4 regions of the Streptomyces sp. NBC_00576 genome follow, and region 2 is predicted to be linked to each of the others. Evidence: riboswitches for the same ligand, from Rfam matches in the RefSeq annotation. Region 2 holds a riboswitch; each other region holds the start of a gene.
The links. Region 2 has a riboswitch for cyclic di-AMP ahead of OG734_RS29480 (transglycosylase SLT domain-containing protein). Riboswitches for the same ligand answer to the same signal wherever they lie in the genome.

Region 1 (4,205 bases), 4.1 Mb from region 2:
GGCCCTTCGTAATTCCCGATCACGGGCAGCAGAAATAATCCCCCGCGAATTCAACCCTCTTTGTATACGGCGCCCGTGTTAATGACGCAGACCCGTCATGTTTACGGGATGTTGCGAAGTCCTCACACGATCCTGACGGTCTCCGCCGCCCGGAAAGCGCAGCCGGTGCACGACGGTCGCCCGCTCGGTGTGCAGCGCTGTGATCGCCCGCGCCCGCTCACTGTCACCGCGCGCCACCGCGTCCACGATCGCCCCGTGTTCTGCCCAGGACTCGACCGGGTTGACAGGCGCCTCCACCGCGTACATCCAGGCGATCTTGTGCCGCAGCTGGGTGAGCGTCGAGGCCAGGGCATGACTTCCGGAGGACTGGGTGAGCGTCTCGTGGAACCAGCCCCCCAGGGAGCGCAGATCCTCACTGTTGCCCCTCCTGGCCCGCTCCTGGCCCAGCCTGACCAGGCCGCGCAGCACCTTGAGGTGAGCCTCGGTGCGCCGCTGGGCGGCCCGGGAGGCGCCCAGCGGCTCCAGGAGCATGCGCATCTCCAGCAGGTCGGACGCCTCCTGCTCGGTGGGTTCCGCGACGCACGCGCCCGCGTGCCGCCGGGTCACCACGAAGCCCTCGGCCTCCAGGGTGCGCAGGGCCTCACGGACGGGGACGCGCGAGACGCCGTACCGGCGCGCGAGCAGTTCCTCGGTGAGCCGGCTGCCGCGCTCGTAGACACCGGCGACGATGTCGTCCCGGATAGCCGTGCATACCGAGTGCGCCGGAATACGCATGTCCGACCTCCGCTTTAATCCCCGTGAAACGTCGACGATTGACGTGTGTTCAGTGACTCTATTGCAGAGAACCGGAATTTCCGACGGCAGGCCGGAATCCATGGATATTTTTTGGACACCGGCCCCTCCGAAACGCCGAAAGCCCCGGCTGGGGCAGCCGGGGCGACGACAAGTGGTGCGCGAAGACGTCAGACGTTCACGCCGTGCGAGCGGAGGTACGCGACGGGGTTGATGTCCGAGCCGTACTCCGGGGTCGTGCGCGCCTCGAAGTGGAGATGCGCGCCCGTGACGTTGCCGGTGGCCCCGGAGAGGCCGATCTCCTGGCCCGGGGTGACCGTCTGGCCCACAGAGACGTTGATGGACGACAGATGACCGTACTGAGTGTACGTGCCATCAATCATCTTGATCACGATGTTGTTGCCGTAAGCGCCACCCCAGCCGGCCTCGACGACGGTGCCGGAGCCCACCGCGAGGACAGCGGTGCCGGACGCGGCGTGGAAGTCGACGCCGGTGTGGCTGCCGGAGGACCAGACGGCGCCGCCCGCCTTGTAGCCCGTGGAGATGTACGAGCCGGAGATCGGGGCGACATAGGTGTTGAGGCGCTTGCGCTCGGCCTCGCGGGCGGCACGGGCCTTCGCCTCACGCTCCTCCTTGACCCGTTCCTCCGCCTCCTTCTGCGCGGCGGCGGCAGCCCGCTTCTCGGCGGCCGCGATCCGCTTCTCGGCAGCGGCCTGCTCGGCGGCCTGCTCCTGGGCGGCGGCCTGCGCGTCTATCTGGTCGGCGAGAGACTCACCGATGGAGATCACCGGGGTGAGGCCGGTCTGCTCGACAGAGGACTCCGCGGCGAGCGCCGGGGCGGCGAGGGCGCCGACGACGCCGGTGGTCGCGAGGGCCGCGACGCCGGCTGCGCGAGCGGTAGTACGGGTGACAAGGCTGGGGCGGCTGGGACGACGGTGCTTCCCGGTGGCGCGGGTGAACGCCATGTAGTGGTTGGTCCTTTCCCTCCTTCTCGCCTACCGGGTTAGCTGACGGGTTCGGAGCAGGAAGGTCTCCTACGGGCCCCCTCGCTGTACGCGCGGGCGTCCGATTCACCCCAGGGACTGCACATGGTGGGTCCCCGGCTCCCCTGGCTCGCGCCGTACGGGGACTCGGCGATGACTGTCCGGTGCCGCGGCTGCGGCGCACTGCATGACGAACAGCCGGACAGAAGCTAAGCGGGACCTCTTTCAATCAACAAACCGATCACGGGTTTTGTCGCGCATGCCACAGTGCAGACCGTCAACCTCTCCATCAATACGGGCAACTTGCGCATCAACATGGACAAAGAGGGGCCCGGTGACGCTTCCGTCACCGGGCCCCTGTCGTTTACGCCCGCGCCGCTACTCCGCGGATACGACGCTCACTTCGCCAATACCGAGGGCCCGGACGGGCTCCTCGATCGCCGCCGCGTCGCCGACGAGGACCGTCACCAGCCGGTCCACCGGGAAGGCGTTGACCGCCGCCGCGGTGGCCTCCACGGTGCCGGTCGCGGCAAGCTGCCGGTACAGCGTCGCCTGGTAGTCGTCGGGCAGGTGCTGCTCGACCTGGTCGGCCAGCGTGCTCGCCACGGCCGCCGCGGTCTCGTACTTGAGCGGTGCGACGCCGACCAGGTTCTGCACCGCGACATCGCGCTCGGCGTCGGTGAGCCCCTCGGCCGCGAGCGTGCGGAGCACCTTCCAGAGGTCCTCCAGGGCGGGACCGGTGTTCGGGGTGTCGAAGGAGCCGCTGATGGCGAGCAGCGAGGCACCTGTGCCGTCCGGGGCGGAGCGCAGAACCTGACCGAACGCCCGCACACCGTAGGTGTAGCCCTTTTCCTCCCGCAGGACACGGTCCAGGCGGGAGGTGAGGGTGCCGCCGAGGCAGTACGTGCCGAGGACCTGGGCGGCCCAGACACGGTCGTGCCGGTCGGCGCCGATGCGGCCGATCAGCAACTGGGTCTGTACGGCGCCGGGGCGGTCCACGATGACGACCCGGCCGGTGTCGTCGGCGGTCACCGGCGGCACCGGCCGCGGCTCGGCCGACGTGCCCGTCCAGGCCCCCAGGGTGTCGCCGAGGAGCGCGTCCAGGTCGATGCCGGTGAGGTCGCCGACGACCACGGCGGTGGCCGTGGCGGGCCGGACGTGCCTCTCGTAGAAGGCGCGTACGGCGGCCGAGTCGATCTTCGCGACCGTGTCCTCGGTGCCCTGGCGCGGCCGTGACATGCGCGAGGCCGCCGGGAACAGCTCCTTGTACAGCTCCTTGGCGGAGCGACGGGCCGGGTTGGCCGTCTCGTGCGGGATCTCGTCGAGCCGGTTGCGCACCAGCCGCTCGATCTCGCTGTCCGAGAACGCGGGCGCCCTGAGGGCGTCGGCCAGCAGACCGAGCGCCTTGGGGAGCCGCGACACGGGGACTTCGAGGCTGAGGCGCACACACGGGTGGTCGGCGTGCGCGTCGAGAGTGGCGCCGCAGCGCTCCAGTTCGGCGGCGAACTCCTCGGCGGAGTGCTTGTCGGTGCCTTCGGAGAAGGCCCGGGCCATGATCGTGGCCACGCCGTCGAGACCGGCCGGCTCGGCCTCCAAGGGGGCGTCGACGAGCACCTCGACGGCAACGACCTGCTGGCCGGGGCGGTGGCAGCGCAGAACCGTCAGACCGTTGCCGAGCGTGCCCCGCCCGGGGGCCGGGAAGGCCCAGGGCCTGGCCTCGCCCGCCTGGGGCTGGGGGTGGAACTCCATCGTGGCGAGCTCGGTCACTTGGCCGCCTCCTCGTTCTTGTCGCCGGCTTCGACCGTGGCCTCGGCCTCGGGGTCCTCGGGGGGATCCGCGTCCTCAGCGGTCTCTCCGGAGACCGGCTCGTAGACGAGCACCGCGCGGTTGTCGGGGCGCAGCCGGTCCTTGGCGGCCTGCTGGACCTCTTCGGCCGTCACGTCGAGCACCCGCTGCACGGCGGTCAGCGCGAGCTGCGGGTCACCGAACAGCACCGCGAAGCGGCACAGTTCGTCGGCGCGGCCCGCGACCGTACCGAGCCGGTCCAGCCATTCGCGCTCCAACTGGGCCTGGGCGCGCTCCATTTCCTCGGCCGTGGGTCCCTCCGCGGCGAACCGGGCGAGCTCCTCGTCGACGGCGGCCTCGATGACCGGCACCTCGACGTCCGCGGACGTCTTCACGTCCAGCCACCCCAGGGAGGGCGCTCCGGCCAGCCGCAGCAGGCCGAACCCGGCCGCCACCGCCGTACGGTCCCGCCGTACGAGCCTGTTGTAGAGGCGGGAGGACTCGCCGCCGCCGAGGACGGTGAGCGCCAGGTCGGCCGCGTCGCACGCACGCGTGCCGTCCTCCGGGAGCCGGTAGGCGGCCATCAACGCGCGCGCCGGGACCTCTTCCTCGACGACCTCGCGCAGTTGCTCGCCGATGACGTCG
Region 2 (4,205 bases):
CCTGAGCCGCCATTCTCACCCGAACCGGTGAGGAGTGGTTGGTTTCCATCTCACCAAATCGGCGATGCGGAATCGTCAGACCTTGGGCTCAACTCATGTACTGCCACGGGATGACATGAGGGGGCGGCACATCCCCTAACCCGTAGGGGTCGTCTCAATTCAGCCCGTCCGGCGTTTGAGGACAGGGCCCGTTCAGGGCCGTAGCGGGAGTCTGGGGGCGCAGCCCCCAGGACCGGGATGGGACGGGTAAGGGCGGCGGGGGCGAAACCCTCACCCAGCCCGATGCACCACCGCATCGCACATCTCCCGCAACGCGGCCTTCGCATCGCACTCCACCAACGGCGCCAACGCAGCCCGCGCCTCCTCCGCATACCGCACCGTGTCCCGCCGCGCCTGCTCCAACGCCGGATGCACCCGCAGCCGAGCCAACGCCTCCGCATGCCGCGCATCGTCACTCAAGTCGGAATCCAGCAACTCGCACAACGCGGCATCCTCGGCCAGCCCCAGCCGAGCCACCCGCTCTCGCAACCGCAGCACGGGCATCGTGGGAATGCCCTCGCGCAGATCCGTCCCCGGCGTCTTCCCCGACTCGTGGGAATCGGACGCGATGTCCAGCACATCGTCCGCGAGCTGGAAGGCGACCCCGAGCCGCTCCCCGTACTGGGTGAGTACATCCACGACACTGTCGTCGGCCCCGGACATCATCGCCCCGAACCGGCAGGCCACGGCCACCAGCGACCCGGTCTTCCCGCCCAGTACATCCAGATAGTGCTCGACCGGATCCCGCCCGTCCGACGGCCCCGCCGTCTCCAGGATCTGCCCGGTCACCAGCCGCTCGAACGCCTCCGCCTGCACCCGGACCGCCTCGGGCCCGAGGTCGGCGAGGATGTGCGAGGCGCGCGCGAACAGAAAGTCCCCGGTGAGGACCGCGACGGAGTTCCCCCAGCGCGTGTTGGCGCTGGGCACCCCGCGCCGCACCTCGGCCTCGTCCATGACGTCGTCGTGATACAGCGTCGCGAGGTGGGTCAGCTCCACCACCACCGCGGACGGCACGATCCCCGGCGCATGCCGGTCCCCGAACTGCGCCGCGAGCATCACGAGCAACGGCCTGAACCGCTTCCCGCCGGCCCGCACGAGATGCTGCGCGGCTTCCGTGATGAAGGGGACCTCGCTCTTGGTGGCTTCGAGCAATCCTTCCTCGACAGCCGCCAATCCGGCCTGGACATCGGCTTCGAGAGCCTGGTCCCGCACGCTCAGCCCGAACGGCCCGACGACGGTCACGAGGGATCTCCTGTCTGCTGTGTCTACTGGCGGTCACACGGTGTGTCGATAGGTCGCTGCCATCACTCAAGTCAGCGTATCCGGTCACGTTTCGATCACCGCGAGCGCCCGCCCGTCCAGGCCAGGCGGTATCGGATCACGACCGGAATGTTTTTGATCAGTCCAAAGCATGGACATTTATAAACATCCCGCGCCCCACCAGCAAGCACCCATACACATACGTCACCTCAGTCCCATCCTCCGCCGCGACCCTCACAACGACAACGACGCGCATCGAGCGAGAGGTTCCGCCCTCACAGCGGACACTCACCCCCAAAAGCCCCATTCACCCCAAACACCTCGCTCGCCGCACCCGCACCACCCCTACCCCCCACCCCGTGATCCGAGTCACTCCACCAATCAACCCGCACCACCCCTCCCCCCGAACTCCCCATTCACGAAAGGCAAGTTACCCTCAACCCACCCTTCACCATTTGCCCGTTTTATCCCTAATGGGTGCACCAAATGGGCAAGTCCTGCATTTCTGCCCCTTGTTCCACCCGTGTGCTCTCGCATACGTTTCGCGCCACACCGGGCGGATCGCCGAATCCTGCCACCGCCCGTAGAGCAGCCACCACCCACCCACACATGACTCACGCAGGCAGGAGCGGGGGACCCAGGTAAGCCGCCGGTCCGGACATTGAAACCGGAGCGGCTAGGGGTGAAGCCGCGCGCCGCAAAACGCGCCCGGCCGGGCATCTCCCGCCCGAACCCGACAGCTCACCTCGCAGGCGCCGGAGAGGACTCACCATGCCCGCACGAGGTCAGCACCCCAGCGCGAGAACCCCCCGTCGCCCGCTCACACTCACGCGCACCCTCGTCATCACCACAACGGCCGCCGCAGCCCTGGCCCTCCCCTTCCTGACCGCGACGACGGCCTCGGCCGCACCGTCGGCCTCGTCGTCGACGACGACGTACTACGCGAACAACCTGGACGGCTGGATCCGCGAATCGCTCGACATCATGGCGCAGAGGGGAATCCCGGGAACGTACGACGGCATCTACCGCAACGTCATCCGCGAGTCGTCCGGCAACCCGTACGCCATCAACAACTGGGACTCGAACGCGGCAGCCGGCACCCCTTCCAAGGGCCTCCTCCAGGTCATCGACCCGACCTTCGCCGCGTACCACGTCGCCGGCACCTCGTTCGACCCCTACGACCCGATCGCGAACATCACCGCGGCCTGCAACTACGCGGCGGCGCGATACGGATCGATAGACAACGTCTTCGGGGCCTACTAGGCCGACCCGGGTCAGCAGGCCGGCCGTGCCCTGCCAGGCCGGCCGGCCGTGGCCTGACACAGGCCGGCCGGCCAGAGGCTACTGCCGGCCGACCCACGCAGACGCAGACGCAGACGCCGACCAGTCCGCCCCCCGCCCGAACAACCGCTCCAGCACCACCGCGATCCCGTCGTCCTCGTTCGAGAGGGTGACCTCGTCCGCCACCGCTTTGAGTTCGGGATGGGCGTTGGCCATGGCGACGCCGTGGGCCGCCCAGTCGAACATCGGGATGTCATTGGGCATGTCACCGAAGGCGATCGTGGCGGACGAGGCCAGCCCGAGATACTCGGCGGCCAGCGCAAGCCCTGTCGCCTTGGTGATGCCGCATGGCTGGAGTTCGACGGTGCCCGGCCCCGACATGGTGACCGTCGCGAGGGAACCGACCGCTCCGCGCGCCGCCGACGCCAACTCGTCGTCGGACAGCGACGGGTGGCGCAGCAGCACCTTGCTGATGGGCGCGGCCCACAGGTCGTCCCGGTGCGGCACCTGTACGGCGGGCAGCGTCGGGTGCGGCATCAGGTACCCGGGTTCGATGAGCGTGAGCCCGTCGACCCCGTCCTGATCGACGGCGGCGTACACCTGCCCGACCTCGGCCTCGATCTTGCCGAGCGCGGTCTCCGCCAGGTCCCGGTCCAGGGTCACCGACCAGAGCAGACGGTCCGCGCCGGCGTCGTACAACTGCGCCCCCTGCCCGCACACCGCGAGCCCCCCGCCACCGAGGTCGTCGAGCAGCGGCCGGACTCTCGGCGCCGGGCGCCCCGTCACGACCAGATGCCGGGCGCCGGCAGCCGTGGCGCGCGCCAGCGCGATCCGCGAACGGTCGGAGAGCGTGTCGTCTGCGCGCAGGAGCGTTCCGTCCAGGTCAGTGGCGATAAGTGCGTATGAGGTGGGAGCGGCCATGATCCAGAGAATACGGATCGTTCGGCACATCGGTCTCCGCCCGAACCGGACGACGTTCGGCATCCCGGCAGCAACAGCCCCCGCGCCTGGGCCAGTTCCTCCGCAGGCACCGGCCCAGGAAGGCATGATCAGCACAACAACTCGGCACAACGAGCCCCTGGTTCACAAGATCGAGCAACGCACGCATCGACCAACCGGATCCGAACCGGAACCCGAACCCGATTCCTGACCCTGCCCTGCCCTGCCCCGTGCCCTACGCGTGCGCCGCCGCCAGATGCCCCGCCAGCCGCGGTGACGCGAACTCCGTGCCGCACACGAACCGCATCACCGGCCCGTACGAAGCGGCCGCCGACAACCCCGTGAAGTACAACCCGGGTACGGAGGACACATACCCGGCCCCGAGCCTCGGCGTCCCCCGGCTCACCGCCAGCTCCGTACGCAGCTCATGCCCGAGGAAGTCCATCGCGGCGATGTCGACGCGGTAGCCGGTCGCGGCTATGACATGGTCGGCCGACAACTCCCGTGTACGGCCGTCGAGTTCCCGCACGGTCAACACCGGCTGCCCAGCGGCGAAAGCCGTCCCGCTCCCCGAACCCTTCGCCTCCAACGCACCGCCTGCGCCCTTCGCACCCTCCGCCTCAGCCGCTCCTATGGCCTCCCTACCCCCCGTGACTCCCGCCCGGACGATCCGCTCGACCTCACTC
Region 3 (4,205 bases), 1.7 Mb from region 2:
TACGCCCGCCGCCACCTGGGCAGGCCGGCGGCGCGCGAGGTGGCGCAGTACGAGGCGTACGCCACCTCACTCGCGTTCCTGCGCCACCGGGGGCGCCTCGGCCGCGCGGGCACCGACTTCGTCGTCCGGGAGCAGGAGCTGCTGGGCGAGCTGTGGCAGCGCAGGGCGGTGGCCCGCCCGGCCCTGGACCACGCGGCGCGCACGATCGCACCGGCACCGGCTCCCGTACTCCCGGTCACCTGGCCGGCGTACGGGCAACAGCCGTACGCACAGCAGCCGTACGGGCAGCAGGGATACGGACAACAGGGGTACGGGCCGGTGACTCCGTACCCGGCCTACAACCCGTACCGCTCCTAGCCCGTCAGAGCACGGGACGGCGGCGAGGCCCGTACGGGAGAAGATTTCCCGCCACGGGCCTCGTTGCAGCAATTCACAGGAACGGATCAGGGACTGTGTAGCCCCTGTCCTACGGGTTCAGGCCCATGCTCCGCAGCCACGCCATCGGGTCGATGCCGGCGCTGTCCGAGCTGCTGGTGTGCACCTCCAGGTGGAGGTGGGCCCCGGTGACGTTGCCGGTGGCGCCGACGCGGCCGATGACGTCACCCGTGGCGACCTTCTGGCCGACGCTGACGTTGATCGACGACTGGTGGGCGAACCACAGCTCGGTGCCGTCGTCGAGGGTGAGGATCGTGCGGTAGCCGTACGAGCCGCTCCAGCCCGCCTCGGTGATAGTGCCGCTGTGGATCGCCTTGAGCGGCGTGCCGGTGGGCGCGGCGAAGTCGAGGCCGGTGTGGTAGCCGGAGGACCACAGCGAGCCGGCCTGGCCGAACGTCGAGGTGATCGTGTACGACGAGGTCGGCAGCGTGTACTGCTTGGCGAGCTCGGCGAGACGCGCGGCCTCCCTCTTCGCCTCCGCGGCTTCCGCGGCCTTCTTCTTCTCGGCGGCGATCTTCTCGGCGGCCTCGCGCTTCACCTTGGCGGCCTCGGCGGCGGCCTTCCTCGCGGCGGCGTCCTCGGCGGCTCGCTGGACCTTGGCCTCGGCCTGGTCCTTCTGCCGCTCGGCCTGGAGGATGATGCGGGCGCGCAGGGCCTCGCCCGCGTCGCTGGTGCCCTGCTCGGTCTCCTCGGTGGTCACGCCGACGCTGCTGAGCGCGGTGGCGGAGCCCTGGGGCTCGGGGTCCGAGTCGTCGCTCGCGAAGGGCGAGCCGACGGACGGCAGGTCGGGGATGGAGATGGAGACCGGCGGCTTGCCGGTCTGCGCGGTGGCCATGCCGGCCCCGCCGACAGCGGCTATGACGCCGACGCCGAGAACGGTGGAACTGCGGGCGAGCCCTCCGCCGCGCTGCTTGCCTACGCGGTGCCGGCCGCGAACGGGTCGGGTGGAGTCCGCGGTGGGATTCCACTCTTCCCAGGGGCCCTCGTCGGTGCGGCCGCCGAAGCCGAAGGTCGGGATCTTCCCGTCCTCGGTCTCGCTGCTGCGCTGACTCGGCACGAACGGGGCCTCTGGGGCAGCCGGGTTTGACGCCACGTGGGCGTGCTCCTTTCCTTCCTTCTCGCCTACCGGGTTAGCTGACGGGTTCGGAGCAGGAAGGTCTCCTACGCGCGTATACCTGCCGTGTTGCCACGGAGGCGGACGAGCGATTCACCCCAAGGGATGGTTCCCCGGTTCCCTTGCGGGATTCGGCGCGTGCGCACGGAGCCGACTCTTGTGACGGCTGGGACAACCGCGCTGCGTTATCGAACGTTAATAGACCTGGCCACCGGATTCCAAGCTGTTCCCGTTGATCGTTAACCCTTTTCCCGAGGACTTTCTGGGTCACCACCGGTGAAAATCGGGCGAGTTGACCATGCCGTAAGTGACTCATCAGTTTTGACGGTGTGTCAGATGTTATGCGCAGTGAGATCATTCAGTCACCTTTGGTGACAATCACTGAGAACCGATGTCACGGCCGTCGTACGGCGAGCAGCGCCATGTCGTCCGTGGTGCCGCCACCCGTGTGCCGGCGCACCTCGTCCGCGAGGGCGGCGAGCAGAGTAGCCGGGGTGCGGAAGACGCGGCCGGTGAGCCGGGCGGCCGGGTCGAAGAAGGCGCCGTGCTCGTCGCGGGCCTCGGACAGCCCGTCGGTGTGCAGGAGCAGCATCGCGCCACCGGGGAAGGTGGTCTCCTCCGCACGGTCGGGCCAGGTGCCGAGGTCACCCATGCCGAGCGGCAGCGCGGGTTCGGCCGGGTCGAGGGTGCGCAGGGTGCCGTCGGCGGCGAGGAGCAGCGGCGGCGGGTGGCCGCGGTTGACGATGCGTACGATCCCGTCGCCGTGCGGGAGCTCGGCGAGGACGGCGGTGGTGAAACCCTCGGCGGCTTCGAGCCCGTCGCGCCGGGTGCCCTCGCGGGCGAGGGCCCGTTCCAGCCGCTGGGCGACCGCCTCCAGGGTCGCTTCCTGCTCGGCGGCCTCCCGGAACGCCCCGATGACGACGGCGACGGCCGCCACCGCCCCCATCCCCTTGCCGCGCACATCCCCGAGGACAACCCGCACGCCGTACGCGGTGTCCTGCACCGCGTACAGGTCGCCGCCGATGAAGGCGCCCTCCTGGGCGGCCTCGTACCGGGCGGCGATCTCGAAACCGCCGATACGCGCCTGCGGCTGGGGCAGTACGGCGCGTTGCGCGGCCTCGGCGATCTCGCGGGCCGAGGCGAGGCGCCGGTCGCCCCGGCGCACGACCTGGTTGATGACGACCGCCAGGACGGCGACCGTGGCCACGGTGACCGTCTCGGTGATCGAGTCGGCGTTCGCGGCGAACCCGAGGCGGAGGTGGACGACGTACGCGGCGACGAGGGCGGCGGCACTGGTGACCACCGTTGTGCGCAACGAGGAGAGCGGGGCGGCGATGAGCGGGGCGGCCGTGAAGAAGGGGACCGCGGTGAAGTCGCGCGGGGTGGCGTAGTCGTAGACGATCCCGGTGACGATCAGGAGCGCGGGCAGGACGCTGACGAGGGTCCGCACCCGGGAGATCACCACCGCCTCCGGTTCTCCCGCCGACCGCGCCACTTGTCTCGTCTCCCGCCGGCTCATCCGCCCCACCGCGTCCTGTCCAGGTTTCCGGGAGCGGGTGCGCCGGGCGAGCCAGGTGGACCGACCGGGCTAAGAAGCTGCCGGGAACGGTCGAGGAACGACCGGGGAAATGACTCAGGGCCGGAAACCAATTCTCTTGGTTTCCGGCCCTGGGCCTTCAGTAGCGGGGACAGGATTTGAACCTGCGACCTCTGGGTTATGAGCCCAGCGAGCTACCGAGCTGCTCCACCCCGCGCCGCTGAACACAACTATACGCCATCTGCGGGACGCTGATCACCACGTTTGAATCGGGGGCTTCGATGAGGGGCACGGCACGGCACGGCGCGGCACGTCATCCCGGCAGGTGGGCATTGGGAGCCTTGGCCCGCTCCTCGTACTCGGGGAGTACGACGACCTCGACGCCCTCCCCCACGAGCAGCCCGCTCCCGTCCGCCGCCACCACGAAGGTGTCCGGCTCGCGCCAGGCGGTCACCACCCGGCGTACGCCCGCGTCGAGGATCAGCCGGGCGCAGGGTGCGGGGCGGGAGGCGCGGCGGGCGCAGGGTTCGAGGCTGCTGTAGACGGTGGCCGCCGGGAGCCGGGGGTCGGCCGGGTCGAGCTTCGCGAGCGCCGCCTCCTCCGCGTGCACGACCGGGTCGCCGCCCTCCCGGGAGTACCCGCGCGCCAGTTCCGTACCGTCGGCGGCGACCACCACCGCGCCGACGCTGAACGCCGTGCGCGACGGCGGACACCGCTCCGCCAGTTCGCACGCCAGTGCCAGCCAGTGCCGGTCGGCGGCGGAGGCGAGCGGGCCGGCGCCGGGGGCGGTGGGCTCGTACCGCATGAGGACGACGTCCTCGATCCGGCGCGTCTCGGTGAGCCGGAGCCGGCCACCCTGGTAGCCGCCGGGGCCGAAGAGGCGGGGGGCGTCGGGGTCGCCGACGAAGAGGGGCGCGAGGACGAGCTGGAGTTCGTCGGCGAGGCCCTGTTGGAGGAGCTGCGTGTGGACGGTGCCGCCACCCTCGACCATCAGGCGCCGCACACCTCGCACATCGTGCAGGTGTTCGAGAAGCGCCCGCCAGTCGAGCGGGCCGGGGCCCAGGGAGACGATGTGCACACTGGCACCGAGGTTCGCCCGCCGGGCCTGCTCGGCGCCCT
Region 4 (4,205 bases), 5.3 Mb from region 2:
CGTTGTACGTGGCGATCTTGCCGCGCATGTGCTTCAGGACGGGGACGTTGCGGGTGTCGAACCCGGTCGTCACCATCACCGTGCCGACCGCCGAGGTAAGGCCGATCACCGCTCGTTCGAAGCGTTCGGCGACCTCGTCCGGGTCGCTGCCGGGCCGGATTATGTCATTGCCGCCCGCGCAGAAGGAGACCAGGTCCGGCGCCTGCTCCCTGGCGCGTGGAAGCTGCTCGGCCACGATCTGGTCGAGCAGCCTCCCGCGTACCGCGAGGTTCGTGTAGTCGAAGTCGCCCTCGGGTCGCCGGTCCGCGAGCAGTACCGCGAACCGGTCGGCCCAGCCGACGAACGCCCCGTCGGGGCCGGGGTCGCCGACGCCTTCGGTGAAGCTGTCCCCCACCGCCACGTACGACCCGATCACCGCTCTGCTGTCATTCTTCGAATCGTCTGCCACAACAGAGCATGATTCACCTTCCGATGTGAGCTACGCGACCGTAGGAAGGGGTTGACTCGCGGTGAGATAAGCCACTCGTCAAGTATTGGTCAACCCGGAATAACAGGAAGACGCAGCTCACGGACGCTGAAGTCGGTGATCCGGAAGTGGCTCCACGTCGTACGGAAGGCGAAGTGCCCAGCCGTGTACGGGTCCGGGTCGCTGTAGTCGAAGACGAGCCGCCCGTTGTTCCACCAGCGGACCGTCGAACCGGCCGAGACGATCCGCACCCGATACGGCTCGTTCGGGACGAGCAGCGGTTCCGCGTAGTCGTAGATCAAGGGGCGCACACCGGCCTCGCCGACGTAACGGCGCAGCCGGGTCGTGGTGTTGGTGTTGGCGCCGTAGCCGACGTAGTACGTCCTGAGGTAGTCGTACTCCGCGAGGGCGCCGCTGCGCCGGGTGGCGAAGAGGTCGTCCGGGGAGCGTACGTCGACGGCGTTCCAGAAGTTGTTCAGGTCGGAGACCCGGTCGTTCACCCCGCCCGCCGAGACCGGTGTCGCCGTGTACTCGATGACATACGGGCCCTGCAGCCTGCGCTTGAACCAGATGGTCGCGCCGCTCGGTACATCGACCTCCAGGACGCCTCGGGCCGCCGTGACGTTGCCGCCGTCCTGGAGTTCGAGGGCCCACTGGCCGAGCCCGTGCCGGAAGTCGTCGCGAGCGATGAGGCGTCCGCACGTGGCGGCACCGGCGCTCGTGGCCGGGGCGAGCGCGGTGAGCGCCGCGCCCGCCGCCAGGACTCCGAAGGTTCTGCGAGTGGTCGTCACGAGGCGGCTCCTTGAGGGAGAAAGCGCTTGCACAGTTAGGGAGTTCACTATCACACCCGCACACGCACACGTGAACGCGCCGAAGGCCGGACCCGGGAATCGGGGTCCGGCCTTCGGCGGATGTCCTGGCTGAGCGTGCGCCTCAGCCGACGGCGACGCCCTTCGAGCGGAGGTACGCGACCGGGTCCACGTCGGAGCCGTAGTCCGGGGTGGTGCGGATCTCGAAGTGCAGGTGCGGTCCGGTCACGTTGCCGGTGGCACCGGAGAGGCCGATCTGCTGACCCTCGGTCACGGTCTGGCCGGCCGAGACGGAGAGCTGGGAGAGGTGGCCGTACTGGGCGTAGTAGCCGTCGGCGAGCTGGATGACGACCTGGTTGCCGTACGCACCGCCCCAACCCGCGGAAACGACCGTGCCGGCGCCGACAGCCTTGAGGGAGGTGCCGGTCGGGACGACGAAGTCGACGCCCGTGTGGTAGCCGCTGGACCACATGCTGCCCGCCACGTGGTACCCGGTGCCGATCGTGGCGCCGGCCACCGGGAGGGTGAAGCCGCCGGAACTGCCGGTGTCGGCGGCCTCGGTCGTTGTCGAGGTCTGGGCCGTCGCGCTCTCGGTGACCGGCTGGGACGATGTCGCCGTCTGCGTGGAATTCGAAGAGGACGAAGAGGACGAAGAGGACGAGGAAGGCGAGGAGGTGGACGCGGTCGACGCGGCCTTCTTGCCGATCGTCAGCTTCAGACCGGGGTGGATCAGGCTCGGGTCGGCGCCGATGGCGGTGTGGTTGTCCGAGTAGAGCTTCTTCCAGCCGCCGCTGACGCTCTGCTCCTGCGCGATCTTCGAGAGGTAGTCGCCTGCCTGGACCGAATAGGTCCTGACGCCCGCCTTCCTCGCGGCCCTTTCCGTCTTCGCGGAAACGGCTTCGGCCGTTACCGACTTGGCCGTTACGGACTTGGCCATTTCCGAAAGCGACGACACGGACTGAACCGTGGACTCCGCCGTGGCCGCGTGGGCACCGGTGGCTCCCAGCAACGGCAGAGCGAGAGCCGCTCCACCGGTTCCGGCGACGGCTATCGAGCGGGTGAATCGCTGGGACTTCGGACGGCGGTGCTTACCCTTCGCGGGCATGGCGAATTCCTTCTCCGGCGCCTGCGAGGTGAGCTGTCGGGTGCGGACTGGAGATGTCCGGCCACGCCTGAACGTGACTTAACCCCAAGCCTGTTCCGGAGACCGGAGCAGGCGTTCTACCTGTGGGTCCCCCGCTCCTGCCGTTCTCGGGTGTTCGAGGCGGGATCCGGGCGGCGGCAGGATTGGGCGTCCGTCCGGATTGGGGGCGAACGTAAGCGACCAAGACGCACGGAAACAAGCCTCGGGTTCCCTGTGTACGGGTTTCCTGTGATCCTCCCCAGAATTCCCGGTCACCGTCCGTGAATTCTGGATCTTTCCGTCCCGCGAACTCCCTTAAAACACGCCGAAATTACGTGAACATGACGGCGACACACGGTCACGAATATGACGCTGCTCACTAGCCCGATTCACAGCAACCCTTATTCCCAAGCGAGTTGGAACAAATACCCCATAAGGAGCAGAAGCATCAGATGCGACGAAGTCGGAAAACTGCCGCATCGAGGTCACCCTTCAGTCCGGTTCGCAAGCCGCTGTGCAACAACACGGCACCTCGATGAACTTCGCCCGTTTCGCGGCATTCGTACTCAGCTGCAGGGTCGAGTCCGCGCAGCCGCAGCGCCGGAACCGGCTCGCCGTGGTGCTGCGCCTGGAGCCAGGCGAGGACGACGCTCTCGCCCGCCAGCACGTACTGCACCGCGCTCAGTCCACCGGCCGGGCGCCGCAGCCGGTAGAGGTCGCCGCGCTGCACGACGGGCCGGATCTCCTTGTAGAGCTCCACCCACTCCCCGGCCTCGGTCAGCTCCTCCTCCGCCCACCGGGTGAGGTCCCCGCCGACGCCGAGCACCCCGGCCATCGCGCTCACGAAACGGAACCGCAACGAGCTGACCCGGCCGTTGAGCTGGGTGTTCGGGCTGTCCGTGACCCACGCCGCCATGACCCGCGCCGGATGGATCTGACTGAAGCCCTCCTGGATAGCGAGTCGGTCCAGCGGGTCGGTGTTGTCGGAGGTCCACACCTGGTCCGTACGGGCGAGGACACCGAGGTCGATCCGGCCGCCGCCGCCCGAGCAGGACTCGAAGGCGACATCGGGGTGCGCCGCCCGCAGGCGGTCCAGCAGGGTGTACAGCCCGTGCACATGGTCGACCCACAGACGCTGCGGGTAGTCCTCACCGGGCCAGCCGGCGTCGGTGAAGCAGCGGTTGAAGTCCCACTTCACGTAGTCGATGGGAGCACTGGAGAGCAGCCCGTCGAGCTGCTCCCAGAGGTACTGCCGGACATCCTCGCGGGCGAGGTTCAGTACGAGCTGATTGCGGAATTCCGTCCGCTTTCGTCCCGACTGGAACTGCACCCAGTCGGGGTGCGCGCGGTAGAGGTCACTGTCCGGGTTGACCATCTCGGGCTCGACCCAGATGCCGAACTGCATCCCCAGGGCGTGCACGTAGTCAGCGAGCGGTTTGACGCCCGCCGGGAAGCGGTCCGGGTTGGGCGTCCAGTCGCCGAGGCCGGCCCGGTCGCTGGTGCGGGCCCCGAACCAGCCGTCGTCCACGACGAACAGCTCGACGCCGATCGCGGCGGCCCGCCGGGCCAGCGTCCCCTGCTGCTCCTCGGAGATGTCGAACTCCGTGGCCTCCCAGGAGTTGTAGAGCACGGGCCGATCCCGGTCCGCGTCCGGCACGACGAACGCGCGCTGGTACGCGTGCCACGCCCGGCTCGCCCCGCCGTGCCCCAAGTCGGTCCACAGTCCCGCGAAGACGGGCGTGGTGAAGGACTCGCCCGCCGCCAGGCACAGCAGGCCCGAGTCGTCGTATCCGGCGCCGCCGGTGAT

Region 1: another riboswitch for cyclic di-AMP. It lies ahead of OG734_RS11195 (M23 family metallopeptidase); the one in region 2 lies ahead of OG734_RS29480 (transglycosylase SLT domain-containing protein).
Region 3: another riboswitch for cyclic di-AMP. It lies ahead of OG734_RS21930 (M23 family metallopeptidase); the one in region 2 lies ahead of OG734_RS29480 (transglycosylase SLT domain-containing protein).
Region 4: another riboswitch for cyclic di-AMP. It lies ahead of OG734_RS06105 (M23 family metallopeptidase); the one in region 2 lies ahead of OG734_RS29480 (transglycosylase SLT domain-containing protein).

Annotation. Positions count from the first base shown of each region.
Region 1 covers NZ_CP107780.1:2,691,605-2,695,809, forward strand. Annotated here, with positions in the region: gene OG734_RS11190 (GntR family transcriptional regulator) at 79-774, opposite strand; gene OG734_RS11195 (M23 family metallopeptidase) at 963-1,757, opposite strand; cyclic di-AMP (ydaO/yuaA leader) riboswitch at 1,770-1,938, opposite strand; gene OG734_RS11200 (M16 family metallopeptidase) at 2,154-3,542, opposite strand; gene OG734_RS11205 (M16 family metallopeptidase) at 3,539-4,205, opposite strand, start outside.
Region 2 covers NZ_CP107780.1:6,778,735-6,782,939, reverse strand. Annotated here, with positions in the region: gene OG734_RS29485 (polyprenyl synthetase family protein) at 271-1,281, opposite strand; cyclic di-AMP (ydaO/yuaA leader) riboswitch at 1,907-2,069, shown strand; gene OG734_RS29480 (transglycosylase SLT domain-containing protein) at 2,071-2,562, shown strand; gene OG734_RS29475 (HAD family hydrolase) at 2,641-3,501, opposite strand; gene OG734_RS29470 (FAD-dependent oxidoreductase) at 3,755-4,205, opposite strand, start outside.
Region 3 covers NZ_CP107780.1:5,116,827-5,121,031, forward strand. Annotated here, with positions in the region: gene OG734_RS21925 (PrsW family intramembrane metalloprotease) at 1-357, shown strand, start outside; gene OG734_RS21930 (M23 family metallopeptidase) at 467-1,528, opposite strand; cyclic di-AMP (ydaO/yuaA leader) riboswitch at 1,540-1,696, opposite strand; gene OG734_RS21935 (PP2C family protein-serine/threonine phosphatase) at 1,944-3,068, opposite strand; tRNA gene OG734_RS21940 (tRNA-Met) at 3,230-3,303, opposite strand; gene OG734_RS21945 (dihydrofolate reductase family protein) at 3,400-4,205, opposite strand, start outside.
Region 4 covers NZ_CP107780.1:1,444,717-1,448,921, forward strand. Annotated here, with positions in the region: gene OG734_RS06095 (SGNH/GDSL hydrolase family protein) at 1-415, opposite strand, end outside; gene OG734_RS06100 (DUF6250 domain-containing protein) at 538-1,257, opposite strand; gene OG734_RS06105 (M23 family metallopeptidase) at 1,400-2,380, opposite strand; cyclic di-AMP (ydaO/yuaA leader) riboswitch at 2,384-2,552, opposite strand; gene OG734_RS06110 (alpha-galactosidase) at 2,847-4,205, opposite strand, start outside.